Regions from separate parts of the Mesorhizobium sp. Ca11 genome, predicted to be linked through region 1. Evidence: riboswitches for the same ligand, from Rfam matches in the RefSeq annotation. Region 1 holds a riboswitch; each other region holds the start of a gene.

Region 1 (10,605 bases):
CTGCGCGCTTGCAAGGTGCCGGTCCCAGTCTCGAACCGCCAAGGCCGGCGCGAATGCTCGCCATACGAAAATGTAAGATTGTGGCCACAATTGCGGGAGCTTTCGAGCCAAATTCGGCCATCGTCCTCGCGACTATTCAACAACGTTAAGGCGTAGGACGCCTTGTATTCAGGGAACGGTCGCGATGGAAACCAGACGTGGATATTCAATTTTTCAGATCGCGCTGCATTGGCTGATTGCAGCGCTGGTTTTATTTCAGCTCTTCTTCGGTGAGAGCATGACGGTCGTCGTGGACGCCGCCGAAGACGGCCAGCCGGTATCGGCCACCGACCAGGCGCTGGGCTCAGCTCATTACTGGGTCGGCCTGTCCGTTCTTGCGCTTGTGCTTGTTCGACTGGTCCTCAGGCTGGTATCCGGCGCGCCGGCCCCCGCCGGTCATGGATCGAGATGGATGCGGGTCGCCGCGCATGTATCGCACGGCCTGTTCTATGTGCTGTTGCTGGCGACGCCGGCAATCGGGCTTCTGGCGTTCTATCTGGGCGACCCTTGGGGTGACATTCATTCGCTTGCCAAGCCGGCATTCATCGTGCTGATCGCTGTCCACGTCGTGGCGGCGCTCTACCATCAGTTCTGGCTGAGGGACGGGACGCTGAAGCGCATGCTTTCGCCCGCCGGCTGATTGGGGAGATATGCTGGCCGGCGGCGTCTTCTGTGCGATGGCCGATCGGCAAAGGCTAGCGGCCGCGTGTCGGAAAAACCTTTGCCCCGTTGCGGTGGAATAAATTCCGGGCTTTGTTACGCTAGCTCTGCTTGGAATTCAGGTGGCAACCTGGATGGAGCCGACCTCAAGCCCGGCTCCCTTTTCGGCTCGCTTCGAAAGAGGCGAGCCATTTTTTTGCAAAACCGCCAAACCTCGCGGCTTTCGCCCGAAGGCCGCACCGACTTAGGTGCGTCATGGCTAATATCGCTCGCACGATGTAGACTGCGCAGAGTCGGGTTTACAAAGGCATTGGGAGGACAACAAATGCCACGGGTATCGGAACTCTTCTTCAAGACGGCCATCGTCTTTCTCGTCCTGGGCGTCGCCGCCGGACTACAGATGGCGATTTCGGGCGATCACGGTGCCTTTCCGGCGCATGCTCACATCAACCTTCTTGGCTGGGTCACCAGCGCCATCTTCGGCGGCTACTATGCGCTCAACCCGGCCAAGGCCGAGCGCCGCATCGCCATGATCCATTACGGCCTCTATACGGTCGGCATCGTGATCATGCTGCCGGCGCTCTACTGGATGCTGGCGGGAGGCCACCCGGAGATCGAGCCGGTCGTGGCAATCGGCTCGCTGATCGTGGCCGCCGCGGTGCTGGTCTTCGGCTTCGTCGTCTTCTTGTCGACGGAAACGGTGCGCTCGGCCTCACCGGCCACCGCGCGCTAGCTGGGCGAACCGAGCAGGGATTTCAGGCGCGCCGGCTACAGCCTCCGATCAAGGAGAGCTGCAGCCGGCGTTTGGTTGCGCCGCATCGATTTTGTTGATGGCGGCCCATCGCCGATGCAAAGCTAGTGGCGGTCTATCGGCTCCGATGCAACGGATGGCGCCTCGGGCCCTGGCGCCGAGGTGTAGCATGGCCTTTGCGGTCGAATTGAAGAGGCAACGTGCCGGGCTATTGCGGCGTGGATGCCTGTCGAGAAGGAATAGAATGATCCGTCCGCGGCCGGAATCGACGCAAAGCGATCAGGGAAGCAGTTTCGGGAACAGCCGCAAGATGAGGGCGTGGATGATGCCATCGCGCTCGAACGGTCCGGGCATCTTGGCGGGTGCCGCGCTTACGTCCGCTTTGCCTTCGTCGGTTACGCGGGTCTCACTGTGCACGAGCCAGAGCACGGCCACGAAATAGCCGGCCTGCAGAGCCACGGCCGCCAGGAATGTCCAACCGATCGCCATCCAGACAGATCCCGTGGACATGAAGGTCCAGCCGAGGATCACTAGAAGCGTGCCAACCATTCCCACAAGAAACTGCGGAAAATACATTTGCCCAACCGAGCGCCGCGACCATATTCGGCCATCAGCGATCTCGCCCATATCTCTACCCATTTTGACCCATGCACCTTTTCCGGGTGGACCGCAAGCTTGAACGGTTTGCCGGCGGCCCCATTGCCCTTTCGTCCGGCCCCGACAGGGACCACGGACGCAGGACTTCCGCTGTGACAACTGGCAATTGCGCCGGATCGTTCCCGAGCCGGCGACATTCAAGTCATGCCTAATGGACCGCAGCGCATGCGGGCGACTGCCTGCCTGGTTTAAGATGCCTCTCCACGCAGAAAGGCCCGCCACCCGGGCGGGCCCTTATCCGCTATGCTGACCGGATCAGCTCAGGATCACTACGATCTTGTAGGTGTCCGGGTCGACGATGACGATGCGTCCATCGGCCAAGACGAAATACTCATAGTTTTCATAAGCCGGAACGATCTTGACGATCCGGGCCGGCAGACGGTGCAGACGCACCTTGTGGCGCGGCACCTCGACGCCGACGGAGATGTCGAAGCTGACGTCGCGAACCGGTTCGACATGGCTCTCATGAATGACCTGCGTGATCTGCGTCCTCTGTTCCACCGTCACGTTATTGATCGACGCCGTCTTGTTCTGGTCGGTCTCGACGTTGGTGTTGCCCTGGGCGTTCTGCTGGGTGGTCGTGCCGGTCTTGCCCTGGGCGTTCTGCTCAGTCTGCATCTTGGTGGTGCCCTGAGCGTTCTGCTCGGTGGTCGTGCCGGTCTTACCCTGAGCCTGCTGATCGGTTTGGGTCTTCGTCTTGTTCTGGGCATTCTGCTGGGTCGTCGTACCGGTCTTGCTCTGGGCGTTCTGCTCAGTCTGCATCTTGGTGGTGCCCTGGGCGTTCTGTTCGGTGCTGGTGCCAGTCTTGCCCTGCGCCTGCTGCTTCTTCTTCAGCTGTGTGTTGTCCTGGGCGTTCTGGTCAGTGTTGGCGCCTGACTGACCCTGAGCCTGCTCTTCGGTCTTCATCTTGGTCTTGCCTTGAGCCTGCTCTTCGGTGTTTGCGCCGGCCTTGCCCTGGGCGTTCTGCTGGGTTTGCGACTTCATCTGACCCTGGGCCTGGCCGCCCGCCTTGCCGCCCTTTTGGCAATCGGCCGTGCCGGCCGTGCAATTATTGTCGCCGCCGCTCGGCTGCGCGGACTCGGTCTGCGCCATCGCGGCGCCGCAACCGACGCCGAGCGCGATCATGCTTGTGATCAGCAGATGTTTCATTGGATTTTCTCCTCGGAAAGTCGGTCCCTTCGGATGGGTAACCCAGCCCGAAACGCATTGTTCCGAAATTGTTGCCACGGCCGAAGGCGATGGTCGCGGAACACGGCGGCAGTTGTTTTTGCAGGCGCCGGTCCAGTTTTGCAGGAACAAGGGTAGGCGAACGGCGTTACGGCAATGCCGACCCGCTGTGGAAAATCGCAGGCGCAGCATTCAGGCGATTCGATTCAGATCCACATAGGAGAGACGACCAATGAAAATGCACCTCACCTCCGCCGCCGCTGGCTTCCTGCTGCTTGCTGGTATCGGCGCGGCTGCCGCGCAGGATGTCGTGATCGCGCCGGAGCAGGAAACCGTCATCAAGGAATACGTGCATAAACAGCCGCTGGCCTCGGTCAAGGTTCCGGGCGTCGAGCTGAATATCGGCAGCACGCTTCCCGACACGGTCGAATTACATGAAGTGCCCAACGTCAAATACCGTTACGTCGTCGTCGATAACCGGACGGTGATCGTCGACCCCGGTACCCGCAAGATCGTCAAGGTCCTCGATTGATCGATAGCGCATCAAATCGGATGGCCCGCCGCCTGGTTACGGCGACGGGCCATTAACCGATTATTATTTTGTTACCATGTGCTAACGGAACCTTCCCTCAGCGCTTGAGTTACCGGCTCTGGTTCACGTTGTCTCATAGACAACACAAACCAGTGGCAACGTGAAAATACGGGCGGTGGCGAACAGTACGGCGGGGCGAGGAGGAGTTTACCAACATGTCGAAACGAGAAATCGGAACATCCCGTTCGCTCGGGATGCGTGTTGCCCATCTCAAAGCCAGGATGCAAGACGCCCGGATCACCGAGCATGAAATGAAGGCTTTCCAGAAGGTCGCGGCGATCATGGGGGGCGGCGAGGGCTCCCTACGCATTGAGGCCGACGATCTGATCGCTGCGTCCTTCGTTGCCGAGGCGCTGGGCGAATCGGCACCGAACTGACGGCGGCTACCAGTCGAGATCCCGGATCGTTTCAGCCCGACCGTCAGCCGGGAAGGCGGCGGTCGGCAGGCACGATGGACGCCAGGAGGCGCCGAGCTTCCTCCCAGGATCGGCCGGCCAAATCCCAAAACTTGCATGACAACGCCGATCACCTTGCAGGACAACGCCGATCACATGGTGTGCCGAACGCGTCGAGGCTGGGCCTAGCCAGGCACGTGCCGGTTTGGTGCCCGGCTTTCGCGTGCCCGGATTCGCCTGATCTTTGCTTCGCGCAGCACCGCGACGGGATCGGCGCCCGTCCATTCGATCCCGGCCTTCCGCGCGAAGACCAGGAACGCCTGTCGCGCCTTGTCGAGATCGATCTCTCCGCTCCGCGCCGCCTCACAGGCGCGGAATGCATTGGCGTAGCTGCCGCCCCGCATGGCCTGGGGCCATTCCTTGAGAAAGTTCTGCATCGCGGTAAGAGAGGCGATCTCGCGCTTGAAGCCGGCACCCACCGCGATGGCCACGGGGGGGCGAAGTTCGATGTCGCTTCTGATGGAGTCTTCCTGCATGACTGCGGCATCCTTAGGATTTCAACGACTTGGGCAGTTTCAATGCCTTCCAAATGCGGAGCCGATGCGAAGGTTCCGCCAAATCATTTAGTCGCCGCTGACGGAACAACACCCTGCCGGCGGCGTTTGCCCCGGGAGCTCCCATGTTCGACCTGCTCGTGTTTCCGCCCCTGCGGAGGCAGGGCGGAGCTCACCAACGCAACAGGAGAGAAACGATGAAAACCACCCTCATTCCAGCTGTCGCCGGCTTGGCTCTGATGGCCGGCATCGGCATCGCGGCCGCGGACGAGGTGATCGTCACCCCCGAGCAGCAGACCGTGGTCAAGGAATATGTTCACAAGCATCCGATCGCCTCGGTCAATGTGCTCGGCCTTGAGCTTGGCGTCGGCTCGACCGTGCCTGACACCGTCGAGTTGCAGCAGGTTCCGGACGTCCAGTACCGCTATGCGGTCGTCAACGACCATACCGTGCTGATCGATCCCGGCACGCGCCGCGTTGTTCAGGTGATCGAGTAGATCCAGCCCTGGAAGAGCCCGATCCTCCGAAGCACTGGGCAAGGATCGGGCTCTTTTCGCATCCGGGCATAAGGCCTAAGATAGGGCAGTGGTTTGGGAGGCAACGAAGCGCGGAAGGAGTCGTTGCCATGCATCATCCACACGTCGAATCACCTGACATCGCACGCCAAGTCGACAAGCTTTTGGCGGAACATAGGACTGGCCTGCTGTCGATGCACGAGGCGATTACCCTGCTGCGCCAGCGCACGGGGACCGACCGCTCTGACGCGGATTTAGCCGGATTGATTACAAAAAAGGCAGCACATCTGGGCATTGCAGTCGTCACGGACGGACACTGAGCGAAATTGCCGTCCAGGTCGGTCGCTTATTCGTGATACCGAAGACGACACGCGAAAATTCGGCTAATGTTCGCGCCGGGGAACCGTCCCAACATCAGGAGGCGACAGTGACGGACGACAGGCACGAACGCATTCGCCAGCGCGCGCACGAGATCTGGGAGCAGGCCGGCCGGCCCGAAGGCGCTCATAAGGAGCATTGGGATCAGGCGACGGCCGAAGTCGATGCGGCCGGCAAGCCGAAAGCCAAGAGCCCAAAAAAGGCCGCCGCCGCCAAGGCCGACAAGCCGAAAGCGGCCAAGGCGGAGAAGCCCGCCAAGGGCCCGGCCAAGGCAAAGTCCCCCGCCAAGAAGACCAAGGGCTGACCGCCAGCCAAGGCCTGCACCCCTTTCCACCGGATCATGTGACGGTGCGACGCTCCGTGTGAGAACTGTGCCCGGAGGCTATACCGACCATGCGCAAAGTCGTCTTGATCATGACCATGTCTGTCGACGGATATGGCGTAGGGCCGGTAGGAATGTCGACGGGCGGTTTTCCTGAACCGGCAGAGCTCAAGCGGTGGAAACTCGATCGCATCAGTCGCGCTGGCACACACATCATGGGCCGCGTGAGTTACGAGGAAATGGGCCCGTACTGGCAAAAATCCGAGGATGCCTATGCCGCGCCGATGAACGTCATCCCCAAGGTCGTGTTTTCGAAAACGCTGAAAAAGGCAACTTGGCCAGAGTCCACTGTTGCGAAAGATGACCTGCACGAGGAATCGCTAATTGAAAAAGCAACCCGGCGGCGAAATTATTGCATGGGGCGGCGCAGAGTTCGCTCAGGCGCTGTCGAAGGCAGGTCTGATTGATGAGTATGTCATCCTGACTCGGCCGATCGCCTATGGCGGTGGCAAACCGCTATTCAGCGGTTTGACGGACGCGCTCAAGCTAAACGTCCTCGTGACGGCCGCTTACGATAACGGCACCATGCTTCGCATCTACGCTCCCCGCTGAACCGTCACGACCTCTGAGCGAAGGCTTCGACCATGGCGGCTAGCTGACCGGCACGCTCGGCATCGCCGCCGCCAGCAGCCACGCCGGCGGCATGCGGGTTGCAATTAAGCTATAAGAGGAGGCTATCGCGTCCCTTGCTTTCCGGCGTATCGCGCGACCGCGCAGAGGAAGGCAAGCGCTGCCATGTCGCAAGCTGCGCGTGACGGCGACGGACCTTTGGCGAAAAGGACCGCGTCGGCAACCGGGACCGTCAGGCCATGCTTGCGGGCGAATGAAGTGACTTCGTAGGGCTGATCGTCAGGCTGTATGCCGATGTCGATTTGTTGGTCCATCAAAACGAAATTCCTCCCTGGTATACGGCTTTACCCTCCTTCGCCTGCGCAGAATTAACGCCCGGCCGCTCGCCCGCGTCCACCAATTGGCGATTGTGTGAAACGATGCATTTTTCGAGGCCCAGAGCCGAGGGTTGCAGCGGCATGATTGTTCGCGTCGCTGGCGGCATTGGAGTTCCTTCCCTTCTCTAACGGAAGAGGTCAGAACGCTCTCACCACGCATCGCTCGATCGGGCAAACCTGACCCCCGCGGCGATCATCGCGCTTTCGCATTCGCTGATCAGCCTGAGGTTGCGCAAATACCGCGCCGCCGTCTCCGGCAGCCAGGCCGCGCACGCCTCGACATAGGCGCGGCCATGCACCAGCGTGCCGGTCGAAAGCCGCTCGTCCTTTTCGGCGATCACCTTCAGATATTGCCGGATGAAGCGGATGTCGTCGGCGATGTCCTGGCTGGCCATTCGCCAGGCGCCGGCAAGGCGTTCGCGCTCGGCGAGCGGCAAAGGCGACAACAACGGATGGGAGAGGTCGGCAAAAGCGGCATGGTTCGCGGTGTTCAAGCAAATCCCCTCAAAGGAAGGGAAGTATCGTACTTTACGTACGAAAAGCAATCAAGCGAGATTCGTACAATTTGAACGACAAAATAGGTTAGATAAAACGGTTATAACCGCCGGCATCTCCCATAGGGAGATGGGCGCCTGGCCCAACTGACACCGCAAAAAACCGCTTTCCCAGCACCGCAAACAGTGCTTTAACCCCGCCATCCACAGGGGTGCTCCGTACGGTCGGGGCTGAGATGGTGGCGGCAAGCCTCCGGACCCTAAAGCTGATCTGGATAATACCAGCGGAGCGAGGCGGGCCATGTTTTCCGGCGCACAGATTTTCAACGCCGACCGCGCCGCCATCAAGACTCCGAAAAATCTCGACGGCCTGACCTATGGCGGCTTCGGCAGCGCCTGGGAGAACGCGCTGATCTCGACCATCATCCGCCATGACGGCGGCAAGGGGGAGTTTTCCACTGTGACGCTGGGCACCTCGGCTTACGAGGCATTGGCCAACGGCGCGGTCGATTTCACGCTGGAAGTCTCGACCTGGGAAGGCGTCGAGGCCGGACTGAAAGGCCTCAAGCAGCGCAGCTTCCGCTATGCCGATTATGGCGTGCAGGACGAGCACACCACGTTGATCGTCTCCAGCAACGCCTTCCTCGCCGCCAACCGACAGGCAGCCGTGGCCTTCGTCCAGGCGACGCGGCGCGGCTACGCATTCGCCGTCGACCATGCGCAGCAGGCGGGCGAGCTGCTGATCGCCGCGAACAAGGATACGCTGACCAACCCGGCGCTAGCGTACGCCTCGTTGAAGGCGCTGAACGACGGGCATTTCCCGAAAAGCGCGGACGGCGCCATCGGCACGATGGACAAGGCCAAGATGGAGGCGATGGGCGGGTATCTGTTCGCCTCGGGGATATTGCTCGATGGCGATGGCAAGGCGCTGAAGCAGAAGCCGGATCTCGGGGCATTTTTCAGCAACGAGTTTCTGGGTGCCTGAGAGGACGCAGGAACGCAGTGTCGCGCCGGAACCTGCCCGGAAAATCCGGCGCGGTGCCTAATTCTCGACGATGGTAAGAAGCAGCGCGGTCTTAATGTGCCACCCGGGTTCGCCATGCATTACCAGGGCGGCCTCATAGAATTTCGCCATGGCCGGGCACAGACCCGGGAAGTCCTGGTTGACGTTCGAGATAGCCTCCATCTCGGCCGACGTGCCGCCGATCTTTGTGAAAACGTCGGCGATCAGCGACCAGTCCTGATCGCTAGGCACTGCCGCCGGTAGGCCGCTTCTTTTGGCGGCGCCGAAGGCGGGGAACAGGGTGGCGCCGATCCTGTCCAGGTCAGCCCGGAAATCGTGGCCGGGCGCACTGATCGCGTCCGGCCCGTTGCGCAGGTAGTTGTTGCAGGTGGTCGGCGTTTCGCGCGCCATGACATGATTAAGCATGTCGAGTTGCGCCGAAAGCGCTTCCGAGACGTTGCTGTCCGGCGCCGAAGGTAGGAGCGGTGCATATCTGTGCCTCAGATCGGCGACCGCCTGCCTGCTGGCATCGCGCACTTCTGTTTGGTTTCCGGTCTGGGCCGCGGCAGTAATCTTGCGCAACATCGCATCGTAGTCCTCCGGAAATTCGCGGGCGATAGCCTCGAAGATCCGGAGATCCTGCTTCCGGATCTCGGCATCGATGTCGGCGGTGGTTACCGGCTGGGGCGACATCTCCACTGATTGATGGTGATGATGTCTGCCGCCGCCGAACATCGTTGGCATCACTTCAGCCCCAATGATGCTTACGGGGATGACCGCCACCACTTGCAGCCATTTCCAAGGTGACATCCGCCTGCGCTCCGACACCCTGCTCACTCTGCCCCGAGACTTAGCGCCTTCTTGCGGTCGGCTTCCGCACGCTTGCGATTGCCCTTGGCTTCCCACACCGCGCTTCGCGATTTGTAAGCGGCAGCGAAATTTGGCCTTAACTTGATCGCTTGGTTGAGGTCGGCGATCGCGCCGTCATAGTCCGCTTTGCGGGCGCGGATCGTGCCGCGGCCCGAGTAACCGAAAACATTGTTGCGATCGAGTCTAAGCACCGTCTCGAAATCGCTGAGTGCTCCTGTGTCTTCATGGAGCTTCATGCGGAACGCGCCCCGACCGGCATAGATCCTTGCGTTCGTTGGATCGAGGCGGACGGCGTTTTCGTAGTCCGCCGATGCTCCGTCATAGTCCCCCTGGTAGCTGAGGACGCGGCCGCGATCGCTGTAGGTGTCGCCGATGTCTGGGTCGATGGCTTTAGCCTGGCTGTAATCGGCGATGGCGTGGGCATAATCGCCCTTCGTCTCCCAAAGGATGGCGCGCGCTACATAGGCGTCCCGGAAGGCGGGAAACAGCGCAATCGCTTTGCCGTACTGCGCGATGGCGCCGTCATAGTCGTTTTTGTTGTCCAGCACCTGAGCCTCGTTGAAAGCCGCCCTGGCTGCGGATGGAATGCTGCCTGCCGAGGTCGCCGCTCCGCTCTCGATCTTGCCTGACGTCTTTGCCTTCGCGGCCAGTGCCAGCTTGTGGCCCTTGCGGGCGTCGGCATTGCCTGGCTGCAGGCCGAGTGCTTTGTCGAAATCGGCGATGGCGCGACCGTAGTCCTTCTTGTCCGCCAAAAGCTTGCCGCGCGCCACATACATGGAGGCGTCCTGCGGCTTGAGATCGATCGCACGGCCATAGTCGGCAATGGCTTTCTCGGGATCGCCCTTGGCCTCAAAGGTGAGGGCTCTACAAAAATACGCATCGCGCGACTTCGCGTCGATGCCCATCGCCCGTTCGCAATCGGCGATGGCCAGATCGAAATTGCCCTTCTTCATCCATGTCAGGCCGCGGCGGACATAGGCATTGGCCAAGCTCGGATCGAACTGCACGGCCTTGTTGTAATCGGCCATAGCCCGATCGTATTTCTGCAGGCGGAACCACAAATTGCCGCGGCCGAAATAGCCGACCACGTTTTCGGGAGCGAGCTTGACGGCTAAATTGTAGTCGGCGGAGGCGCGGTTGTTGTCACCTTTCGCGAACCAGTCGCTTCCCGCAGTGAAGGCGGCCAGCGCAATTTCTGTGT
Region 2 (10,605 bases), on a different contig from region 1:
CTCGTCAAGCTCTTGCAGATCGTGTTCACCCCCTGGGTGTTCCTCGGCCTGTGCACCTTCGTCATCTCGATGGCGTCGCATCTTTATGTGCTGTCCAAAGTCGAGCTCAGTTTCGCCTATCCGTTCCTCAGCCTCGCTTATGTCGCCGTGGCGATCTTTGCCTATTTCGTCTTCCGCGAGGACCTCAATGCCTGGCGCATCGCCGGAATCGCCTGCATCTGCGTCGGCACGATGCTGATCGCGCAGAGTGGCCGGGAAATGGGCGGGAGGGGGCATGAGAATCAGACCGCATCCATCAATCCCGACAAGATCGGCACAAGCGAGATCGTTCGATGAGACATGTCATTTTCGGCGGTGACGGCTTCGTCGGCCGCCACCTTGCCCCCAAGCTCGCCGCCGATGGCGAGACCGTCGTCGTCGCCGATATCGTCAAGAGCGACCTGCCGCATTACCGCTCCATGCGTTTCGTCACCTGCGACGTCACCGATCCGGTCTCAGTCGCGGCGGTCGGCCTCAGGACCGACGACATGGTCTACAACCTGTCGGCGAAGATGCTGTCGCCGATCCAGGTGCGCGCCAAGCGGCACGATTTCTTCTTCCCGGTGAATTTCCACGGCACCGAGAACATCATCCAGGCGATGGACAAGGCCGGCGCCTCGAAGCTGGTCCACTACACGACCGACATGATCTACGGCCACACGGTCGTGCTGCCGATGACCGAGGACCATCCGGTCGCGCCGCTCGGCGAGTACGGGCTGTCGAAGCTCAAGACCGAGGAGCTCGCCGCTGAATGGCGCAAGCGCGGCATGTCGATCTCGCTGTTCAGGCCGCGCCTGATCATCGGGCCCGGCCGTCTCGGCATCCTGGAAAAGCTGTTCAAACTGATCGACTGGAATTTTCCGGTGCCGATGATCGGCTCGGGCAGGAACCCTTACCAGTTCATCTCGGTGTTCGACTGCGCCGAAGCCGCCCGCGCGGCCTGGAAAGCCGGCGTGCCGAACGAGGCCTACAATCTGGGCTCCCTCAATCCGCCGCCAGTCAAAAAACTGCTCGGCGACCTGATCCGCCATGCCGGCTCCAAGTCGATCCTGCTGCCGACCCCCGGCTGGGCGGTCAAGCGCACGCTCGACCTGCTCGACTGGTTGAACATGCCGATCATGGATCCGGAACAGTATCTGATCGCCGACGAGGAATGCGTGCTCGACGTGTCCAAGGCCGAGCGCCAGCTCGGCTGGATGCCGCAACATCGCGACGAGGACATGCTGATCGCCGCCTACAACGAATATCGCGCCAAGATGGACGGCCACGCCGTCGCCACCAGACACGTTCCCGCCGAATAGAGCGCGAAGGGGAGATTTCTCAGATGACCGTCATAGCCAAGCCGGAACATACCGGAACGCGCACGCTGGTCGACGCGCCGGCGCTTTCGCCTGCAGCAATCGCCAAGCCCGATCTGATCAGCGTCGAGCAGGCCAAGGCGATGGATGTCGCCCGCATCACCGACCTGTTCAAGGCGCATCTCAACCCTGGACAGTTGCATTTCATGAAGCTGCTCGGCTTTCACAAGGTCAAGATCGAGCACGCCGAGGGCATGTTCTATATCGACCAGAACGGCCGCAAGATCCTCGATTTCTTCGGCGGCTTCGGCTCGCTGGCCTTCGGCCACAACCACCCGCGCATTTTGGAAGCCCGGAAGAAATTCCAGGAGGAGAAGCGCCAGGAGATCGCCATCGCCTTCATGTCGCAATATGCGGCGGCGCTTGCGCACAACATCGCCAAATGCTCGCCCGGCGATCTCGACATGGTGTTCCTGGGCTCGTCGGGTTCTGAGGCCATGGAAGCGGCGGTGAAGCTCGCCGAGCGCGCCGCGGGCCCGAAGCGGCCGAAAATCGTCTATGCCGAGAATTCCTTCCACGGCAAGACCAAGGGCGTGCTGGCGATCACCGACGGCCAGCTCTACCGCGCCGATTTCAAGGTGGCTGACAATGTCGTGCGCGTTCCTTTCGCCGACATCGACGCGGTCGAGCGGCTGTTCAAGAGCGATCCGGAGATCGGCGTCATCGTTTTGGAAACCATCCAGGGTGGCGGCGGCATCATCCAGGCAAAGGCCGAGTACTGGCAGAGGCTCCGCGCGCTTTGCGACCAATATGGCGTGCTGTGGGTCGCCGACGAAGTGCAGTGCGGCTATGGCCGCTCGGGCCGCTTCTATGCTTTCGAGCATTACGGCGTGGTGCCCGACGTGACGGCGCTGGCGAAATCGCTGGGCGCCGGCAAGGCGGCGGTCGGGGCGATGATCGCCAAGCGCGACGTTTACATGAAGGCCTACGGCACGCCGAAGACGGCGATGATCCACGCCATGGCAACCTTCGGCGGCATGGGCGAGGCCTGCGTCACCGCGATCGAGGGCATCAACGTGCTCTATGACGAGGGGCTGATAGACAATGCCGCCTCGACCGGCGAGTACCTTCTGCAGCGGCTGCAGGCGCTCAAGGAAAAATATCCGAAGATCATCAAGGATGTGCGCGGCAAGGGCTTCATGATCGGCCTCGAGTTCCATGATTTCTCGCAGACCTTGCCGATGGTGCTGCGTCCGGTGGTGAGCGTGCTCGACGACAAGCTGAAGGGCTCGCTGTCGGGCTTCGTCGGTTCGCTACTGCTGCGCGACTACGACGTGCTCGTCGCCTTTACCGAATACAACCGCAACGTCATCCGGCTCGAGCCGCCGCTGATCTGCCAGCCCGAGCATGTCGACCGCTTCGTCGATGCCTTCGACAGCCTTTTGTCGCGCGGCATCGTGTCGATCGTGAAGGATTTCGTGAAAAGCCAGGTCGGTAAATAGGGGCCGCTGAGGATGCTGACCAGGCCGTCCGCGCCGACCAATCCGCTGGAACGCTTGACCGGTGCCGGCCTGGCGTGGGGCGAGGGGGCTTACGCGAAATGGGCAGCATCGATCGGGGCGATCGCCTTCTCGCTCTATATCCTGCTGACCGCCGCGACCGCCTGGTTCATGCCCGACGCCAACTGGGACATGCTGCCCTATCTGGCGATCGCCGAGGAAAGCGCCTATCCGGATCCCCAGGCGTTGCATGACTATGCCTACAGCACGGTGAAGGCCGGCATGTCGGCGGGTGACTACAAGACGCTGACGGACGATGGCGGCGGTTTCCGCAGCCATATGACGGAGAATGCCGCCGACTTCCGTTCGCTGCTCGGCATGTACCGGATCAAGTTTCTCTATGCCGAAATTCTTTCCGGCCTCAGCCATGTCGTCTCGCCGGTCGAGGCGATGCGGCTGGTGCAAGTATTCTCGGTGCTTCTGTTCGGCGCCATCACGCTCGCCTGGCTGCGCGCGGAAGGCGCGCTGGCGCTGGCGCCGGTCGTCGGCGCCGTGCTGATCATGGCCGATTTCGGCGATGCGGCGCGGGCCTCGACGCCGGACCTTCTGTGCTCGGCGCTGTTCCTCGGCGGTGTCTTCGCCTATGTGCGCAAGCGCGAGGCGGCGACGGCGGCCTTGCTCTTCCTCGCATTCATGGCCAGGCCGGACAACATCGTCTTCCTCGCCATCTTCGCCGTGCTGCTTATCGCTTTCCGCGAGAGGGCATGGGGCGCGCTGGCAGGCTTCGCGGCCTCCTTCATCGCCTATTTCGCCATTTCGCACTGCGCGCAGCATCCCGGCTGGTGGCCGCATCTTTGGTTCTCCAGCATTGAGCAGCATTACAATATGGACGGGTTCGAGCCGCCATTTTCGCTGACGGCCTATCTCAAGGCCTTCGCCGCCTCGGTGGTGCGTGCCATCAACGTCAACAGCTGGGTCGGCGTATCGGTCCTGGCACTGGCCGGATGGTACAGCTTGAGCCGCGCCGGTTTCCGGCTCGACCGCCGCGCCGGCATCCTGCTGGCGGCGCTTGTGCTCGGCGTGCTGGCGAAATTCGCCGTCTTCCCGATCCACGACACCCGCATCTATTTCCCCAATCTTCTGCCGCCCTTCCTGCTGCTGGCCGCGCCGCTGATGGCGCTATGGGCGGCGGCAAGCCAGGGCGGCGGCCGTGCCGCGCTGCAGGTCATTCCAGGAGACAAGTTATGAGCTCTGTGTCCAGCTTTGCGCGCGTTCTCCTGTCGCTCGGCCTTCCGGCAGGCCTGCTCGATCGCGGGCCCGCGCTGCACGGCACGAAGTTCCTGGCCAAGGCGGCGCTCCGGGCACGTTTCGGCGGCGGTGACCGGCCGTTCCAGATGGTCAATGTCGGCGCCTGCGACGGCGCGCTCTTCGACGACGTGACGCCCTGGCTGCACCGCATCCCCGGGGCGCGCGCGATGCTGGTCGAGCCGATCCCGTACAATCAGAAGCGGCTGCGCGCCAACTACCCGGATGCCAGCCGCTTCGTCATAGAGCCGGTGGCGGTAACACGGACCAAGGGCACGATCACGGTCCATACCTTCGACGCCGCGGCGCTCGAATCCGGCACGTTGCCGATCGAGTTCATCGGCTGCTCGTCGGTCACCGACACCAATTTGATGTCGGGCAAGAACGCCTGGGGCGAGGCCGACGCCAACTTCAACAGGTTCGCGCCGCATCTGAAGGACATCGAGGTGCCGTCGGAAACCCTGCAGACGCTGCTCGACCGCAACGGCATCACCCACATCGACGCGTTCCTTGTCGACTGCGAGGGGGCCGACTGGATGGTGTTCGAGCAGCTCGACCTTGAGCGCTACCGCCCCGGCATGATCAAGATCGAGGTCGGCGCGCTTCCGGCCGCCGAGATCGGCCAGGTCGTGGTCAAGCTGAAGACCGCCGGCTACCAGGTCGGCTTCCAGGCCGAGGACATCTGGGCCTTCGCCTAGCCTGCATCACCAACCAATCGCTGCATCGGCAATCGAACCCAATTGCCGTCCGGGCCAAGTCGCTCCTTCGCGAGGCACGTCTCCTCAAGAAACCCTAATCGGTGTCCGACCTCAGTCGCATCGAATTGATTCGAAGCTGACTTTTTCCGGGTGTATCTTTTTCAAGTCGCCCATAACAGGGTAGAGACAAGCGGGCGTTGGAAGCGGTACGCCTCCGCCCATATGGGGAGGCAGGCATGTTGTCGCGCGGGGTGGCGGATTCCGACGAACTCACAATCCTCACAAAAGCTCTCAACGACTACTGCGCAAAACATCGAATTGTTCGCGAGAATGAGCGCGAAGAGATAGCCATGAAGGTCATGTGGCTTTTCAGGCGGGGCGTAATTGACCCTGACCAGCTTTCGGAAGAACTTGGGCGGGGTAGGCTGGGATAGGCAACCCTGGCCTTACTGGGCGGCCCGGCCAGAAATCCTGTGTCACCTTGATAAGCTGGTCGGGCCGCTCATGTTCCTGCGCATCAAGCGATCCCTTTTGTAAGAACCGCGCACCGTCGGCTGCTCTGCTTCTTCGCCTCGATCAGCGCGACGATGTCCGCGATCCCCCAAGCTTGTCAGTCACGCCAGCGTGACCCACTACCGGGGCCGGGCATGCTTGACAAAACGACGGCGTCTCGCTCAACTTGAGCCATTCACCAGGGGAGTCCCGGCAAGGGGCTGAGATACTGCTGGCTTTGCGACGCAGTGACCCGTTGAACCTGATCCAGTTCATACTGGCGTAGGGACGGTGCAAGCGCTTTGCGGGACTTGATGCCCGAAGACCTGTCTCAAGCAGGCAGACAAAGGCGTCTTTTCATCCTTCCGGCACAGAACTGGGTCTCCAATGCAACGAGCAAAGGAGCCTCAAATGAATGCCTTGACCCCCACCGTATCGACCGGGCCGCTGCCGGCATCGCGGAAAATCCAAAAGAACGGCATCATCCATCCGCAGATCAGGGTGCCGATGCGCGAGATCAGCGTACATCCGACAGCCGGGGAACCGCCGGTGACGGTCTACGATCCGTCAGGCCCCTATACCGACCCCGCGATCGAAACGGATATCGAAAAGGGTCTTGCCCGCCTTCGGCAGGACTGGATCGCCGCGCGCGGCGATGTCGAAGCCTATGACGGCCGCCACGTCAGGCCCGAGGACAACGGATTTGCGACGGGCGAACGGCTGACGCCTGAATTTCCAGTCCGCAATCGTCCGGTGCGGGCAAAAGCCGGCAAGGCGGTGACACAGCTTGCCTATGCGCGCGCCGGCATAATCACGCCCGAGATGGAATTCGTGGCCATCCGCGAGAACCTTGGCCGCGAGATGCTACGAAGCAGGTTGCAACAGGATGGGGAAGCATTCGGCGCATCGATACCGGACTTCGTCACGCCGGAATTCGTGCGCGACGAGGTGGCGCGCGGCCGCGCGATCATCCCTGCCAACATCAATCATCCCGAGAGCGAGCCGATGATCATCGGCCGCAATTTTCTGGTGAAGATCAACGCCAATATCGGCAATTCCGCCGTCACCTCATCGATGGCCGAAGAGGTCGAAAAGATGGTCTGGGCGATCCGCTGGGGTGCCGATACCGTGATGGACCTGTCGACCGGCCGCAACATCCACAACATCCGCGAATGGATCGTACGCAACGCGCCGGTGCCGATCGGCACCGTGCCGCTCTACCAGGCGCTCGAGAAGGTGGGCGGCATTGCCGAGGATCTCAACTGGGAGGTCTATCGCGACACGCTGATCGAGCAGGCCGAGCAGGGCGTCGACTATTTCACCATCCACGCCGGCGTGCGGCTGCATTACATCCCGCTGACCGTCGACCGGGTCACCGGCATCGTCTCTCGCGGCGGCTCGATCATGGCCAAATGGTGCCTGCACCATCATCGCGAAAGCTTCCTCTATGAGCATTTCGATGAGATCTGCGATATCGCCAGAGCCTATGACGTCTCCTTCTCGCTCGGCGACGGCCTTCGCCCCGGCTCGATCGCCGATGCCAACGACAAAGCGCAATTCGCCGAGCTGGAGACGCTCGGCGAATTGACCAAAATCGCCTGGGCGAAAGACTGCCAGGTGATGATCGAGGGTCCCGGCCATGTTCCCATGCACAAGATCAAGCAGAACATGGACAAGCAGCTTGCCGTCTGCGGCGAGGCGCCGTTCTACACGCTCGGACCGCTGACCACGGACATCGCACCGGGCTACGACCACATTACCTCAGGCATCGGCGCTGCCATGATCGGCTGGTTCGGAACGGCGATGCTTTGCTACGTCACGCCGAAGGAACATCTCGGCTTGCCGGACCGCAACGACGTCAAGATCGGCGTGATCACCTACAAGATCGCCGCTCATGCCGCAGACCTTGCCAAGGGTCATCCGGCCGCGAAGGTCCGCGACGATGCGCTGTCGCGAGCGCGGTTCGAGTTCCGCTGGGAAGATCAGTTCAACCTGTCGCTCGATCCCGAGACGGCGCGCTCGTTCCACGATGAGACGTTGCCCAAGGAGGCGCATAAGGTCGCGCACTTCTGCTCGATGTGCGGACCGAAATTCTGCTCCATGCGGATCTCCCACGACATTCGCGCGGAAGCGCAAAAAGAGGGGATGGCGGCGATGGCGGAGAAATATCGCGCGGGCGGCGATCTCTATATGCCGGTCGAAACGCCCGGAGCGGAAGAACAGGCTTCGGCGCAGGATGATCGGGAATTGCGCTGAGTCATGCGCCGCGTCCTTGTCAAAGGCGCCGGTGTGGCAGGCCTCACCGTCGCCCATGAATTGGCCGCGCGGGGTGCGTCCGTAACGGTTGCCGAAATTCGCAGCCAGATAGGCGGCAAGGCCTCCTGGCTTGCCGGCGGCATGCTGGCCCCCTGGTGCGAGCGCGAAAGCGCCGAAGAGGCGGTTGTCACCCTCGGCAAAACTTCGGCCGAGTGGTGGGAAAGGACACTGCCCGGGCTCGTGACGAAGGCCGGCACTCTCGTCGTCGCCCATGCGCGGGAGGCCCTGGAGCTTGCCCGGTTTGCGGCTCGTACGCGTAACCACCAGTCCGTCGACGAAGAGGCGATTGCGGCCCTTGAACCCGACCTTGCCGGCCGGTTCCGCAAGGGCCTGTTCTTTGCGGGCGAAGCTCATCTTGATCCCCGCCGGGTTCTCGAAGCGCTGGCCGGCAAATTGCGCGCAATGGGCGTCGTCTTCCTCTTCGAGGCGGGCGAGATCGCTCCTTCCGGCTTTGATCGGGTGATCGATTGCACAGGCATGGCGCGGGCCGACGACGATTTGCGCGGTGTGCGTGGTGAAATGCTGATCCTCCACACGCGCGAGGTCTCGCTCGCTCGGCCCGTGCGTCTCCTTCATCCGCGTCATCCGATCTATATCGTGCCGCGAGCCGATCATCACTTCATGGTCGGCGCGACCATGATCGAAAGCTATCATGACGGACCGATCACCGCCCGTTCGCTGATGGAGCTCCTCAACGCGGCCTACACACTTCATCCGGCGTTCGGTGAGGCCGAAATCGTCGAGACAGGGGTGGGCGTTCGTCCGGCCTATCCCGACAATCTGCCACGCGTGAAACGTCGGAAAGATGGCGCGATCACGGTCAACGGCCTCTACCGGCACGGTTTCCTGCTTTCACCCGCCATGGCGGAGCAGGCTGCCGGCCTTCTCTTCAATTCAACCACCGAGCTGGAGTCTGAAAATGAAGCTGATCGTCAACGGCGAAGCGCTTGAGGCCAGGGCAACGACGCTCGACGCCCTTTTGAAGGAGCTCGACTATGAGGGCAACTGGCTGGCCACCGCGCTCAACGGCGATGTCGTGCCCGCGGCCAACCGGGCGGAGTTTCGATTGGCCGATGGCGACCGGATCGAAATCCTTTCGCCCATGCAGGGAGGCTAGCCATGTTCGATCTTCTCGGAACGAAGCTTGCCTCACGGCTGCTCCTCGGCACCGCCCAATATCCATCGCCGGCCGTACTGGCCGAAGCGGTCAAGGCGTCGGGCACCTCGGTGGTGACGGTCTCGCTGCGCCGGGAAATGGCTGGCGGCAGGGGCGGCCAACAATTCTGGTCGCTGGTCAATTCGCTCCGCGTGAGGATCCTGCCCAACACCGCCGGCTGTCATTCCGTGAAGGAAGCCGTCACGACCGCGAAGATGGCACGCGAGGTTTTTGGCACGGCCTGGATCAAGCTAGAGGTCATCGGCAACCATGACACGCTTCAGCCGGACGTGTTCGGCTTGGTCGAAGCCGCACGCATCCTTTGCGAGGACGGTTTCGACGTATTTCCCTATACCACCGACGACCTTGTCGTCGCCGAACGGCTGCTGGGGGCCGGTTGCAAGGTGCTGATGCCGTGGTGCGCGCCGATCGGTTCGGCGCTTGGGCCGGTCAACATAACGGCGCTGCGTTCAATGCGCGGGCACTTCCCCGACGTTCCGTTGATCGTCGATGCGGGTCTCGGACGCCCGTCGCACGCGGCAACCGTCATGGAACTCGGTTTTGACGCCGTGCTCCTCAACACGGCGGTCGCCAAGGCTGCCGATCCGGTGGGCATGGCGCGCGCTTTCAGCAAGGCAGTTGATGCCGGCCGCGAAGCGTATGGTTCGGGGCTGCTCGATCCGCGCGACGTCGCCGTGCCGTCGACGCCTATGATCGGCAGGGCGGTTTTCTCATGAAGCTCGATCCCTTTTACCTGATCGTCGACAGCACCGCCTGGATCGAGCGACTGGTGCCGCTCGGCGTCAGGCTGGTGCAGCTCCGCATCAAGGACATGGACGAGGACGGGCTGCGCATGGAGATCCGCAAGGCAAAAGCCTTGTGCGCTCGACACCATTGCCAGCTTGTCATCAACGATCATTGGCGCCTGGCGATCGAGGAGGGCTGCGACTTCGTCCATCTCGGTCAGGAGGATCTGCAAATTGCCGATCTTCCGGCGATACAGGCCGCCGGCGTCAGGCTCGGACTGAGCACGCACGATGGTGCCGAGCTGGAAGCGGCAGTTGCGGCGAAGCCCCACTACGTTGCGCTCGGCCCGGTCTATCCCACCATTCTGAAGAAGATGAAATGGGCTCCGCAGGGGCTGGAACGGGTCCGAGCATGGAAGGAATGGATCGCGCCTCTGCCACTGGTCGCTATCGGCGGCCTCAACCCCGGGCGGCTCGATGGTGTTTTCGAAGCCGGCGCCGACAGTGCGGCGGTGGTCACGGACATAACTTTGAATTCCGATCCCGAAGCGCGCACCAGAGAATGGATCGAAAAGACGGATCAATGGCGCTGAACCGGGACCCGCATGTGCTTGTTGTCGGCGGATCGGATTCCAGCGGGGGTGCCGGGATTGCCCGCGACATCGAGATGATCTCTGCCGTCGGCTTGCGCGCTTGCGTTGCCGTCACCGCGGTAACGGTGCAGACACACCAATCCGTCACGGCAATCCACCATATGCAGCCCGGCCTGGTCGCCGATCAGATGCGCGCGGCGCTGCGGGCCAACAGGGTATCCGCGATAAAGATCGGCATGCTTTCGACGGGACGCGTCATCGCCGCGGTTGCCGCCGTGCTCAGCGAAAATTCGCGGATACCGGCAGTCCTCGATCCGGTGCTGGCTTCCTCGTCGGGCAGGCAATTGCTGGAACCGGGGGCGATCGGAGTCTTGAAGCGCGATCTCATGCCGCTTTGCAGTCTCATGACGCCGAATCTTGTCGAGCTGGCGGTGCTGACCGGATCGGATTTGGCTTCGGACGA
Region 3 (10,605 bases), on a different contig from region 1:
GCAGCCAATGTTCCTCGCGCACGATCTGGCGGCCGAGCTTGTGCTGGTCGCGCTCTTCCTCTTCCAGCACCTGGTCGCGCCATTCCTCGAAATGCGCAAAGCCCTTGTCCAGCCGCCGCGTCTGGCCGCGGTCCAGCCAGACAGTGGCGCGCGTGACGCGCTCGAGAAAGCGGCGGTCATGCGAGATCAGGATAACCGCGGAGGAGGTGCGGGCGAGCTCTTCTTCCAGCCATTCAATCACCGAAAGGTCGAGATGGTTGGTCGGCTCGTCGAGGAGCAGGATGTCGGGTTCCGGTGCCATGACGCGGGCAAGGGCGGCGCGGCGCGCCTCGCCGCCGGACAGGTCGTTCGGCCGCTCCTCGCCGGTCAGGCCAAGATGGTCCATCAGATAGGTGGCGCGATGCGGATCGTCGGCCGGGCCAAGGCCCGCCTCGACATAGGCGCGCACGTCGGCGAAGCCGTCCATGTCCGGCATCTGCGGCAGATAGCGGACGGTCGCCGAAGGCTGGCGGAACACCTCGCCGTCCTGCGGCTCGATCATCCCTGCGGCGATCTTGAGCAGCGTCGACTTGCCCGAGCCGTTGCGTCCGACCAGCGCGATCTTCTCGCCGGCGGATGCGCTGAGCGCCGCGCCGTCGAGCAGCGGGGTGCCGCCGAAAGTCAGTTTAATGCCGTCGAGGTTGAGGAGTGGCGGCGCCATGTCAACTTTCTGGAAGAGGATAGGGGTGGGCCAGAAGCAGCGCCCGGCCGCGCTCCAGCGCGATGCCAAGCTGCCCTTTGACCTCATTTGATATAGTGAGCGAGGAACCGAACGCCACCTCGACGCGGTCGAGAGGCCATTTGGCGCCGGTGACCGTCAGGCCGGACAGGTCGGAAAAGCCGAGCACCGAAAACAAGGTGCCGTCGTCATAGTCGAAGCTGGCCTTGCTGGGCAGGATGGGAGCGCCTTCCTGCGCGCCACTGGTCAGCAGCACGGTCGTGCCAGCCTCGGCCAGCCGCACGGCCAGCGCCAGATGCAGGAAGGCATGGTCGGCGCGCTTGCCGCCAAAGGCGCCGGCCAACACGAGGCTGGTGGCGCCACGCTGAAGCGCTTCCGCTATGGCGAGCTCGCCATCGGTCATGTCCTTCTCGGCCGGAAAGACTTTTCGCGGCACGGCGGCGAGGTCATCCGGCAGGTTCGCCGGCACCGAGTCGAAATCGCCGACCCAAAGTTCGGGGACAAGTCCAAGCATGCGGGCATGGCCGATGCCGGCATCGGCGGCGATGACGCGCGAGCCTTCGATCTGGCGTTCGAGCCGGGGCGTGCGGATAAGCTCGCCGCCAAGCAGGATGGTGAATGTGCCCATGGCCGTCGCCCTTACCAGCCCGTCGGGCGAAACGGAAGCGGGATGCCGTGCGCTTCGGCTGCGAGGGTACCGGCGAACATTAGCTGCCCGGCAAACTTCCGCTTGCGCGCTGCTTCGGCCGGGCCTATCTGTCGAAACGCTCTAACGGGGTGCCGGACGTGATCCGGCTGAGAGGCGATCAAGCCAACCCGCTGAACCTGATCCGGTTTGTACCGGCGGAGGGATTAGACGTTTCGGACCATCCGGCGCCTCAATTCCTTGTCACTCGAACGAAGGAGGCGCCGATATGCGCGCAATACTGTCCCATCTCATTCTCGCAACCGGCTTAGTTTCGCTTCTGGCGGGCGTCGCGCCTGCCGCTGCGAAGGACAAGCTCACCGTCTATACCTATGAAAGCTTTACCGCCGATTGGGGTCCCGGCCCGGCGGTGAAGAAGGAATTCGAGGCCGAATGCGGCTGCGATCTCGAATTCGTCTCGGTGGCCGACGGCGTGGCGCTCCTCAACCGCGTCAAGCTCGAAGGCGCCGGCACCAAGGCCGACATCGTGCTCGGCCTCGACACCAATCTCACCGCCGACGCCAAGTCGAGCGGTCTGTTCGCGCCGCATGGCGAAGTCTCCGCCATCGACGTCCCTGGAAGTTGGAGCGACGACACTTTCGTGCCTTTCGACTATGGCTATTTCGCCGTCATCTATGACACGCAGAAGCTTAAAGTCCCGCCGAAGAGCCTGAAGGAGCTGATCGAAGGCGCCGGCACGGACAAAATCGTCATCCAGGACCCGCGCACCTCGACGCCCGGTCTCGGGCTGCTTTTGTGGGTGAAGTCAGTCTATGGCGACAAAGCGCCGGAGGCTTGGGCAAAGCTCAAGACCAAGGTCCTGACGGTGACGCCGGGCTGGAGCGAAGCCTATGGCCTGTTCACCAAAGGCGAGGCGCCGATGGTGCTGTCCTACACCACCTCGCCGGCCTACCATATGGTGGCCGAGAACACCGAGCGCTACCAGGCCGCCTCGTTCGAGGAAGGCGAATACCTGCAGATCGAGGTTGCCGGCATCACCATGACGGGCGCGAAGAACCCGCTGGCGCAAAAGTTCATCGCCTTCATGACCGGACCGAAATTCCAGGATGTCATTCCGGAAACCAACTGGATGTTCCCGGCCGGCAAGACCGACAAGCCGCTCAACCCGGCCTTCGACAAACTGGTGAAGCCGACCAAGACCTTGCTGTTCAGCCCGCAGGAGGTCGCCGCCAACCGCAAGGCGTGGGTGGATGAGTGGCTGGCGGTGATGAGCAAGTAGGATCGCTATTCGCGCAAGATGATCGCTCTACGGCGCCCCCCTCTGTCCTGCCGGACATCTCCCCCTCTAAGGGGGAGATTGGCTGTCATCGGCGATTTCGCCAACTGGCAACGTTGCAGTGATGAGCGAGGCGCGGGCGCTGCTGATCTCCCCCCTTGTGGGGGAGATGTCCGGCAAGACAGAGGGGGGCGCGAAGGAACGCGGCGTTTGCTGAATTCCACCAAGGTGCAGCATGCAAGCCGCCGTGCACCCTGACTCCCGCGTCACCGCCGGCGTCGTCGCGCTGGCGGCCATCGCCCTCCTCATCGGCGGTGCCTTCGCCGGCCTCGCCGTCGAAGGCGCGCACGACCTCTCCGGCGCTGCCGCCGCCTTCGACAATTACCTCCTGCGCGTCGCCCGCTTCACGCTGTGGCAGGCGGCTCTCTCGACGCTGCTGTCGGTCGCGCCGGCGCTGCTCGTGGCGCGCGCTTTGTCGAGGCACCCAAGTTTCCCGGGACGCCGCCTGATCCTGCAATTGTTCACCGTGCCGCTGGCATTGCCGGCGATCGTCGCCGCGCTCGGCATCCTGGCGCTCTACGGTCGGGCTGGATATTTTGCCGGCGTCTTGGCCGGACTTGGCGGTGGGGATTGGCCGGGGATCTACGGCCTCTCCGGCATCCTTGTCGCTCATGTCTTCTTCAACCTGCCCTTGGCGACGCGCCTGTTCCTCGAGGCGCTGGGCACCGTTCCCGCCGACCAGTGGCGGCTGGCGAGCCAGCTCGGCATGGGTGCCTGGCCGGCCTTCCGGCTGATCGAATGGCCGGTGCTGCGCGCGGCCCTGCCGGGGATTGCCGGGCTGGTCTTCATGCTCTGCATCACCTCCTTCACCATCGTGCTGACGCTGGGCGGCGGTCCGGCCGCGACGACACTGGAAGTGGCCATCTACCAGGCGCTGCGCTTCGATTTCGATCCTACGCGGGCCGTAACAGTGACGTTTCTTCAGATCGCGCTCACCTTCGTCGTGGTCGCAGCACTCACGCGGCTCGGCGCCAACACGGTCGGTGATGCCAATCTGCCGGTCGCGCCGCGCCGCTACCTTTCCGCGGGCCCGCTCGAAACCGTGCTGAATGCCGGCCTCATCGCACTTACGCTGCTGTTCGTTGCCGGACCGATGGCGGCGACGCTGCTTTCAGGCCTGGAGGCCGATCTCGGCCGGCTGGCAGGCGAGGAAGCGGTGCGCCGCGCCACCCTCACCAGCGCGGGCCTTGCCCTGCTTGCAGCGCTTCTCAGCGTGACGCTGTCGCTGGCGCTGATCGCGGCACGGCGCGCGCTGGCCCTGCGGCGCCGGGCAGGCGGGGCCATGGGCCTGCTCGAATATGCCGCCGACACCGGCGCCGGCTTCGTGCTCGTCGTGCCGCCGATCGTGCTTGGCGCCGGCTGGTTCCTGGCGCTGCGCCACGTCACCGATGTCTTTGCCATCGCGCCGGTCATGGTCGTCGCCGTCAACGCGGTGATGGCGATGCCCTTCGCCATCCGCGCCGTTCGCCCGGCTTATGACGCGGCGAGCGAGCGCCACGAGCGGCTTTGCCTTGCGCTCGGCATATCCGGCTGGAACCGGCTCAGCCTGATAGACTGGCCGTCGCTCAGGCGGCCTTTGGCGACCGGCTTTGCCTTCGCCATGGCGCTATCGCTTGGCGATCTCGGCGTGATCGCGCTGTTCGGCAGCGATTCCGTGCAGACCTTGCCCTATCTGCTTTTGGCGCGCATGAGCAGCTACCGGACAGCCGACGCCGCGGGACTTGCCTTGCTGCTCGGCCTCGTCTGCCTGATGCTGGTGGTCGCCGCGGACTGGCTGGGGCGGGAAGGAAAGTCATGACGACGACCATCGACGGCATCGCCGCGCAAAAGGGTCTCCCCGTCGCGCTGGATGGCGTCTCGTTCAGCTATGGCGAATCCTCCTTCAGCTTCGACGCCGAATTCGCGGCCGGCAGGATCACCGCCATCATGGGGCCGAGCGGCTCCGGCAAGTCGACGCTGCTCAATCTGATAGCCGGCTTCGAAATGCCCGATGCGGGCAAGGTCCTGATCGGCGGCGTCGGTCTCGGAAACACGCCGCCTTCGGCGCGGCCGGTGTCGATGGTGTTCCAGGAAAACAATTTGTTTGCGCATCTTTCCGTCGAAGCCAATGTCGGGCTCGGCCGCTCGCCGTCGCTGAAACTCGGCGACGCCGATCGCGCCGACGTCGCCGAGGCGCTGGCGCGGGTTGACCTTGCCGGTAAGGAAAAGCGGCTGCCGCGCGAGCTTTCCGGCGGCGAGCGGCAGCGCGTGGCGCTGGCGCGCGTGCTGCTGCGCGACCGGCCCGTTTTGCTGCTCGACGAACCTTTCGCGTCGCTCGGCCCGGCGCTGCGCGACGATATGCTGGACCTTGTGGCTGGCATTCATGCCGAGCGCGAAATGACGGTGTTGTTCGTGACGCATCAGCCGGAAGATGCGCGCCGCGTCGGGCAGGACGTGGCATTTCTCGACGAAGGCACGATCGCGGCAGCCGGGCCGGCCGAGGATTTCTTCGATCGGTCTGGACCGGATGCGTTCAGACGCTATATCGGCGATCGAGGTGGCACCGTTGCCGGATCACAACATGTTGCCCGGAAGCGGACATAATTTATGGCCAAACCGGCAATGGGCGATCCGGCGTTTCCTTGCCTTGTCCGGGGGAGTATGGCTAGGTCCGGCCATGCTGGTCCGGATGGACCGTGATTTGCCGAAAGATTTGGAAAGGAAGCCGACCTGTCGAGCGGCGCTGAGAAGGTGTGGATGAAGCCGCTGGCACGATTTCTCGCGCTGGCGAGCGTCGCCGTGCTGGCGAGCTGCCAGATGTTCACGCCGCCGGACGTGCAGGAGAGCGGCTTCCAACCTTCCGACAAGCCGATCACCGTCGACAATGTCGTGGCCAACGCCAAGCTCGCAGAGATGGCGAAGGCGCAGCACCCGCGGATTCTCGCCACCTATGGCGGCGAATATTCCGACCCAAAGCTCGAACGCATGGTGGCCAAGGTCGTCGGCAATCTGACGGTGGTGTCGGCCAACCCGACCCAGACCTATCGCATAACCATCCTCAACTCGCCCAATGTCAACGCCTTCGCGCTGCCGGGCGGCTATCTCTATGTGACGCGGGGCCTGCTGGCGCTGGCCAACGATTCCTCCGAGCTTGCCGCCGTCATCGCGCATGAGATGGGGCACGTCACCGCGAATCACGGCCTGCAGCGGCAGCAGCTCGAAGCCGAGGAGGGCCTGGCGACCAAGGTGGTTTCCGATGTGCTCGGCGACAGCCCGACCGCCAAGGCGGCGCTGATCCGCGGCAAGCTCAGGCTTGCGCAATTCTCGCGCAACCAGGAACTGCAGGCCGACGCCATCGGCATCAAGTCGATCGGCGAGGCGGGCTATGATCCCTATGCCGCCGGCCGCTTCCTGCAGTCGATGTCGGCCTATACGGATTTCCGCTCGGTGAGCGGCGCCACCGACGCCAGCCTCGACTTCCTGGCGACGCACCCGAACACGCCGCAGCGTATCGAGCTGGCGCAGCGGCTGGCGCGCAATTTCGGCCCGCCGGGCGTCGGCACGCGCGACCGCGACGCATTTCTGGCCGGCATAGACGGCCTGCTTTACGGCGACACGCCGGAAGAAGGCTATGTGCGCGGCCAGACCTTCATGCATCCCAATCTCGGCGTCTCGTTTACCGTGCCGGACGGTTTCGTCATCGACAATTCGGCGGCCGCCGTGACGGCGACCGGGCCGGGCGACATCGCCATCCGCTTCGACGGCGTGGCGATCGACAAGTCCGTCTCGCTCACCGATTACATCCGCAGCGGCTGGGTAGCGGGGCTGGAAGACGCCAGCGTGCGCCAGGACACGATCAACGGCAACGATGCGGCGACGGCGCATGCCAGCGCGCAAGGCTGGCAGTTCGACATCGCGGTGATCCGGGCCGGTGGGCAGGTCTACAGGCTGCTGACGGCCGCGCCCTCGGCCAGCACTTCGCTGGACCCTGTGGCGCGCTCGGTCAGTGGCTCCTTCCGCGTGCTGAGCCCGGCCGAGAAGGCGGCGCTGAAGCCGCTGCATATCAGGGTCGTCACCGTCCAGGCCGGCCAGACCATGGGCTCGCTTGCCGCGCAGATGGTCGGCGTCGACCGCAAGCTCGATCTGTTCCGCGTGCTCAACGCCATGTCGCCGGGCGCGACTGTGTCGTCCGGCGACAAGGTCAAGATCGTCACCGACAAATAAGACCGACACCCCGCTTTCCGGCGGCCGCTTGATGGTGACGGCGTTTCGTTGAATCGCCATCACGATCCTTGTTGGAGCATGATGTCGTCCGAAACCGGTTCCCACTTATCGGGATCATGCTCTCTCGACGCTGCCGTTCGGCTGGCTGCGTCCACGCCATCGATGCCGCTATCTGATCCCGTCAGAGCCGCCGGTGCTGCCAGTATCAGTGCCGCCGGAATCAGTGCTGCCGGTGCCGCCGGAATCAGTGCTGCCGGTGCTGCCGGAGTCAGTGCTGCCGGTGCTTCCAGTGTCGGTGCTGCCGGTGCTGTCACCGTCGGTGCTGCCGCTGTCAGATCCGCCGCCGCGGGGCTCGGGGTGATCGCCGCCATTGCCACGCCAAGATGCCGATCCGGTGCCGTTCGGTATGCGCTTGGCCGGTATCTTGGTGACCGGTGGCGGCGCTTTTGGCGCGGGGGTACGGACCACCTTTATCTTCGTGACCACTTTGGTCACCACCTTGGGCTTGCACACCGGGACCGTCTTTTCGCTTCGCTTGGGCGAGAGACCGAGAATGGCCATCGAATAAGCCTCCTGCCGGTCGATGCCGGCTCGGAGGAAAGCCAAGGCGCGGGCCGGGTCGGCGGGCACGCCGTTGCGGCCTTCCTTGAAGATCACCGCAAGGTCCTTGGTGGCATCGACATGCCCCATCGCCGCTGCCTGGAGCAGCAGGTCCAGTCCCTTGCCGGTGTCGCGCTGGACGCCGACACCGTCGAACAAAGCGCGCCCCAAGGCAGTCATGCCGTAGGGATCTCCCTTGTCCGACGCCTGTGCATAGAGGCTGTTGGCTTTGGTCAAATCCGGAGCCGCGCTCATTCCGGATGCGGCGATGTAGCCGAGCTCGTACACGGCACGGACGTGCCCCTTATCGGCCGCCTCCTGGATCACATTCCTGGCTTCGTCGATCCGGCCCGACGCCAGCAGTGCCCGCCCCAACTCGTAGCGGAAGCGCGCAATGTCGGGATAGGACTTCACCGCCGCCTCGCAAGCTTCGACAGCTCCGCCGCCGATCTCGTTCGGCAAGCGGCCCGAGACAACGCCCTGCAGGTCGAGCGGCTCGCCGGCGGCTTGGTCGCAAGGGTCGACGCTCGGCGAGAGTTGCATCGTCGATCGCTTCGCGGCGCTGCCCGCGCGGATATCGAAGCCGACTTCGACGGGCGCGACCGAACCGATCTGCGGCTCGTAGCGCAGTTTGTCGACCTCGGCGGCCGTCAACCTCGATTGCGGCGAAAGGACACGGTCGGGCAGGGACAGCGTGCCGGCCGCCGGGTAGCTCGCAAGCTTGAGGCTGATAGAGGCATCCTTGGCCGGAAGCTCCAGTTTCAGCGGAACCGGACCGACGCCGAGCGGGACCTGGATATCGCGACGTCCAATCGCTTCGGCGGCGTCGGCCACCTGGATTCCGCGTTCCGCCGTCTGCTGGTCCTGCTCAGCTTCCGGCGGCGGCGCCGGTTGCTCCGCCCCGCGCATCAGCACGACGTCGTCGATCAGCGAGGAGTTCTCCCACGGAACCTGCTTGCCGTTGGTGGCCTTGACCACGTCGCGGCGGACGGCCGCCATCACCGAGCGTATCTCCTGGCCCGGCGCCAGCGCACGGCGGGAGAAGGACGACGAAAACGGGCTGAGGTCGCCGGACCCGTCATAGGCGACCGCCCCCGGCTCGGTGGCAAAGGCAATCAGCGTGTTCTGCGAACCCGTTACCTGCGCAAGGCCGCTGCCGCCGGCGACGATCAACTGGTCGCGCAGCCAATAGTCCTTGCGCGGGAAAGGATCGTTGCGGCAAGCGTCGAGGATGATCATCTGGACTTTCGATCTCGAGCGCAGCTGCCGCAATATGTCGTCGACCTTGATGGCCTGGACCTCCATGTCGGCCGCATCTTTCAGCGACGCATCGACCGGGATCAGGAAATTCTCTCCGCCGATCTGGAAGCCGTGCCCCGAATAATAGACGACCGCCAGATCGGCGCCGTCCGCCGCCGCCAGATAGTTGCGGAACCGCTCTTCGAACTGAAGCTTGGTCAGGTCCTTGGCGGCGAACACCTCGAAGCCGGCCAGCCGGAATGTCCTCGATACGTTTTCTGCGTCCTTGTCCGGATTCTTGAGCGCCGGGATTTCGCGGTATTGCGAATTGCCGACCACAAGGGCAACCCTTCGCTCGGCATGCGCTTGAAACGTCGTGAGACCCACGAGGATCAAGAGTGCAATCAGCGCGCAGCATCGCAGCATGGCAAATCCCCCATGTGGTGTGATCTGGAGGAGTCAAAAAGCCGATTGCGGCGCAACAGTCTGTTAAAGAGCTCACAATCCTAGTTTATCATCGAGGAAAAATGGCCCCGATGACGGCGTGTTATTTCTTATCTTTGAGTTTGGTCCCGGACTGACTTCAGGCGGCTTCCGCCAGGAATTCAGGGTTTTGCTTCACCAGCGCCAGCTTCAGCTTTTCCATGGCGCGGGCCTCGATCTGGCGGACGCGCTCCTTGGAGATGCCGAGCTGTTCGCCAAGCGATTCCAGCGTGGCGCCGTCATCGCTCAGCCTGCGCTCCTCGATGATGCGGAGCTCCCGGGCATTGAGCGCGCCGAGCGCGCTCCGCAGCCAGATAGCGCGGCGCTGGACGTCGATCCTCTCGCCGACGATCTCGTCGGGAAGCGGATCTTCGGAAACCAGGAAATCCATCCGCTCGGCAGCGCCGTTCTCGTCGGCCAAAGGCGCGTTGAGCGAGCTGTCGGGGGAAGACAGGCGCGAATCCATCATCGCCACGTCGGCCTCCGGCACGCCCAGCGCCGCCGAGACCTCGCGGTAGAGCGAGGCATTGGAGAGAGGCTCGGCGCCGTTGGCGAGGCGCGCGCGCAGACGCCTGAGATTGAAGAACAGCGCCTTCTGCGCGGAACTGGTGCCGCCGCGTACGATCGACCAGTTGCGCAGGATGTAATCCTGCATCGAGGCGCGGATCCACCAGGTGGCATAGGTCGAGAAGCGTACTTCGCGCGCGGGTTCGAAACGGGCGGCCGCCTCGAGCAGGCCGACATGCCCCTCCTGAATGAGATCGCCGAGCGGCAGGCCGTAATGGCGAAATTTCGAGGCCATGGAGATCACAAGGCGCATATGGGCGACAGTGATCCTGTGCAGCGCATGCTGGTCGTTCTCTTCCTTCCAACGAAGCGCAAGGACATGCTCCTCGTCGCGCTCGAGGTATGGAGCCTTCATTGCCGCCCGGACCAATGTCCGTCCTGCCGCGTCTTCGATCATGCCGGCTCCTTTTGCGACGATTGCGCGTATAGCGGTTGAAAAGATGCCGCCGCGCCCTACAACAGCCATGCAACGTGTCAGGCGCATGGATGGTTCCGCCGCCCGAGGCGGGTAGATGGTGCCGACGGAAGCATTCTGTATCTGCCGGGAAGCCTTCTGGTGAATTCTCGGCGGTTTAGAGAATCAGATTTCTGGCAGAGCCGATTTTTGAAATCTGGTTCTTTATTTTGCAGCCTTCTATCTGCCAGTTTGCGGCTCGCACAGTCGCGCCGGGACACCGGTCAAAACGGGATCACAGAAAAATGAAATGGCTCAAACCGCTTCTTCTCGCCGGAACGCTGCAGGTTCTGGCGATCACCGCCGGCTATGCCGGCGCCAATCTCGACCAGATCAAGCAGGCCGGGGTGCTCAAGGTA

Evidence for each region. Region 1 has a riboswitch for thiamine pyrophosphate ahead of LB538_RS22505 (ABC transporter substrate-binding protein). Riboswitches for the same ligand answer to the same signal wherever they lie in the genome.
Region 2: it holds a riboswitch for thiamine pyrophosphate, as region 1 does, so the genes downstream of both, thiC (phosphomethylpyrimidine synthase ThiC) here and LB538_RS22505 (ABC transporter substrate-binding protein) in region 1, are expected to answer to the same signal.
Region 3: it holds a riboswitch for thiamine pyrophosphate, as region 1 does, so the genes downstream of both, thiB (thiamine ABC transporter substrate binding subunit) here and LB538_RS22505 (ABC transporter substrate-binding protein) in region 1, are expected to answer to the same signal.

Annotation. Positions count from the first base shown of each region.
Region 1 is NZ_JAIUHU010000014.1:53,106-63,710, forward strand. It holds gene LB538_RS22440 (cytochrome b) at 185-679, shown strand; gene LB538_RS22445 (hypothetical protein) at 1,025-1,432, shown strand; gene LB538_RS22450 (exopolysaccharide production repressor protein) at 1,730-2,077, opposite strand; gene LB538_RS22455 (DUF1236 domain-containing protein) at 2,363-3,232, opposite strand; gene LB538_RS22460 (DUF1236 domain-containing protein) at 3,507-3,806, shown strand; gene LB538_RS22465 (hypothetical protein) at 4,022-4,243, shown strand; gene LB538_RS22470 (DUF982 domain-containing protein) at 4,447-4,797, opposite strand; gene LB538_RS22475 (DUF1236 domain-containing protein) at 5,013-5,312, shown strand; gene LB538_RS22480 (hypothetical protein) at 5,441-5,650, shown strand; gene LB538_RS22485 (DUF2934 domain-containing protein) at 5,758-6,012, shown strand; gene LB538_RS22490 (dihydrofolate reductase family protein) at 6,102-6,497, shown strand; gene LB538_RS29375 (dihydrofolate reductase family protein) at 6,415-6,642, shown strand; gene LB538_RS22500 (hypothetical protein) at 7,187-7,531, opposite strand; TPP riboswitch at 7,730-7,842, shown strand; gene LB538_RS22505 (ABC transporter substrate-binding protein) at 7,833-8,516, shown strand; gene LB538_RS22510 (hypothetical protein) at 8,574-9,344, opposite strand; gene LB538_RS22515 (tetratricopeptide repeat protein) at 9,368-10,605, opposite strand, start outside.
Region 2 is NZ_JAIUHU010000001.1:426,618-437,222, reverse strand. It holds gene LB538_RS02145 (EamA family transporter) at 1-336, shown strand, start outside; gene LB538_RS02140 (NAD-dependent epimerase/dehydratase family protein) at 333-1,340, shown strand; gene LB538_RS02135 (aspartate aminotransferase family protein) at 1,364-2,839, shown strand; gene LB538_RS02130 (hypothetical protein) at 2,852-4,084, shown strand; gene LB538_RS02125 (FkbM family methyltransferase) at 4,081-4,839, shown strand; TPP riboswitch at 5,523-5,638, shown strand; gene thiC (phosphomethylpyrimidine synthase ThiC) at 5,743-7,587, shown strand; gene thiO (glycine oxidase ThiO) at 7,591-8,598, shown strand; gene thiS (sulfur carrier protein ThiS) at 8,567-8,764, shown strand; gene LB538_RS02105 (thiazole synthase) at 8,767-9,540, shown strand; gene LB538_RS02100 (thiamine phosphate synthase) at 9,537-10,142, shown strand; gene LB538_RS02095 (hydroxymethylpyrimidine/phosphomethylpyrimidine kinase) at 10,112-10,605, shown strand, end outside.
Region 3 is NZ_JAIUHU010000012.1:150,582-161,186, forward strand. It holds gene LB538_RS21325 (ABC-F family ATP-binding cassette domain-containing protein) at 1-700, opposite strand, end outside; gene LB538_RS21330 (thiamine diphosphokinase) at 702-1,346, opposite strand; TPP riboswitch at 1,482-1,587, shown strand; gene thiB (thiamine ABC transporter substrate binding subunit) at 1,633-2,643, shown strand; gene thiP (thiamine/thiamine pyrophosphate ABC transporter permease) at 2,876-4,498, shown strand; gene thiQ (thiamine ABC transporter ATP-binding protein) at 4,495-5,283, shown strand; gene LB538_RS21350 (M48 family metalloprotease) at 5,437-6,903, shown strand; gene LB538_RS21355 (caspase family protein) at 7,072-9,168, opposite strand; gene LB538_RS21360 (RNA polymerase factor sigma-32) at 9,326-10,189, opposite strand; gene LB538_RS21365 (amino acid ABC transporter substrate-binding protein) at 10,492-10,605, shown strand, end outside.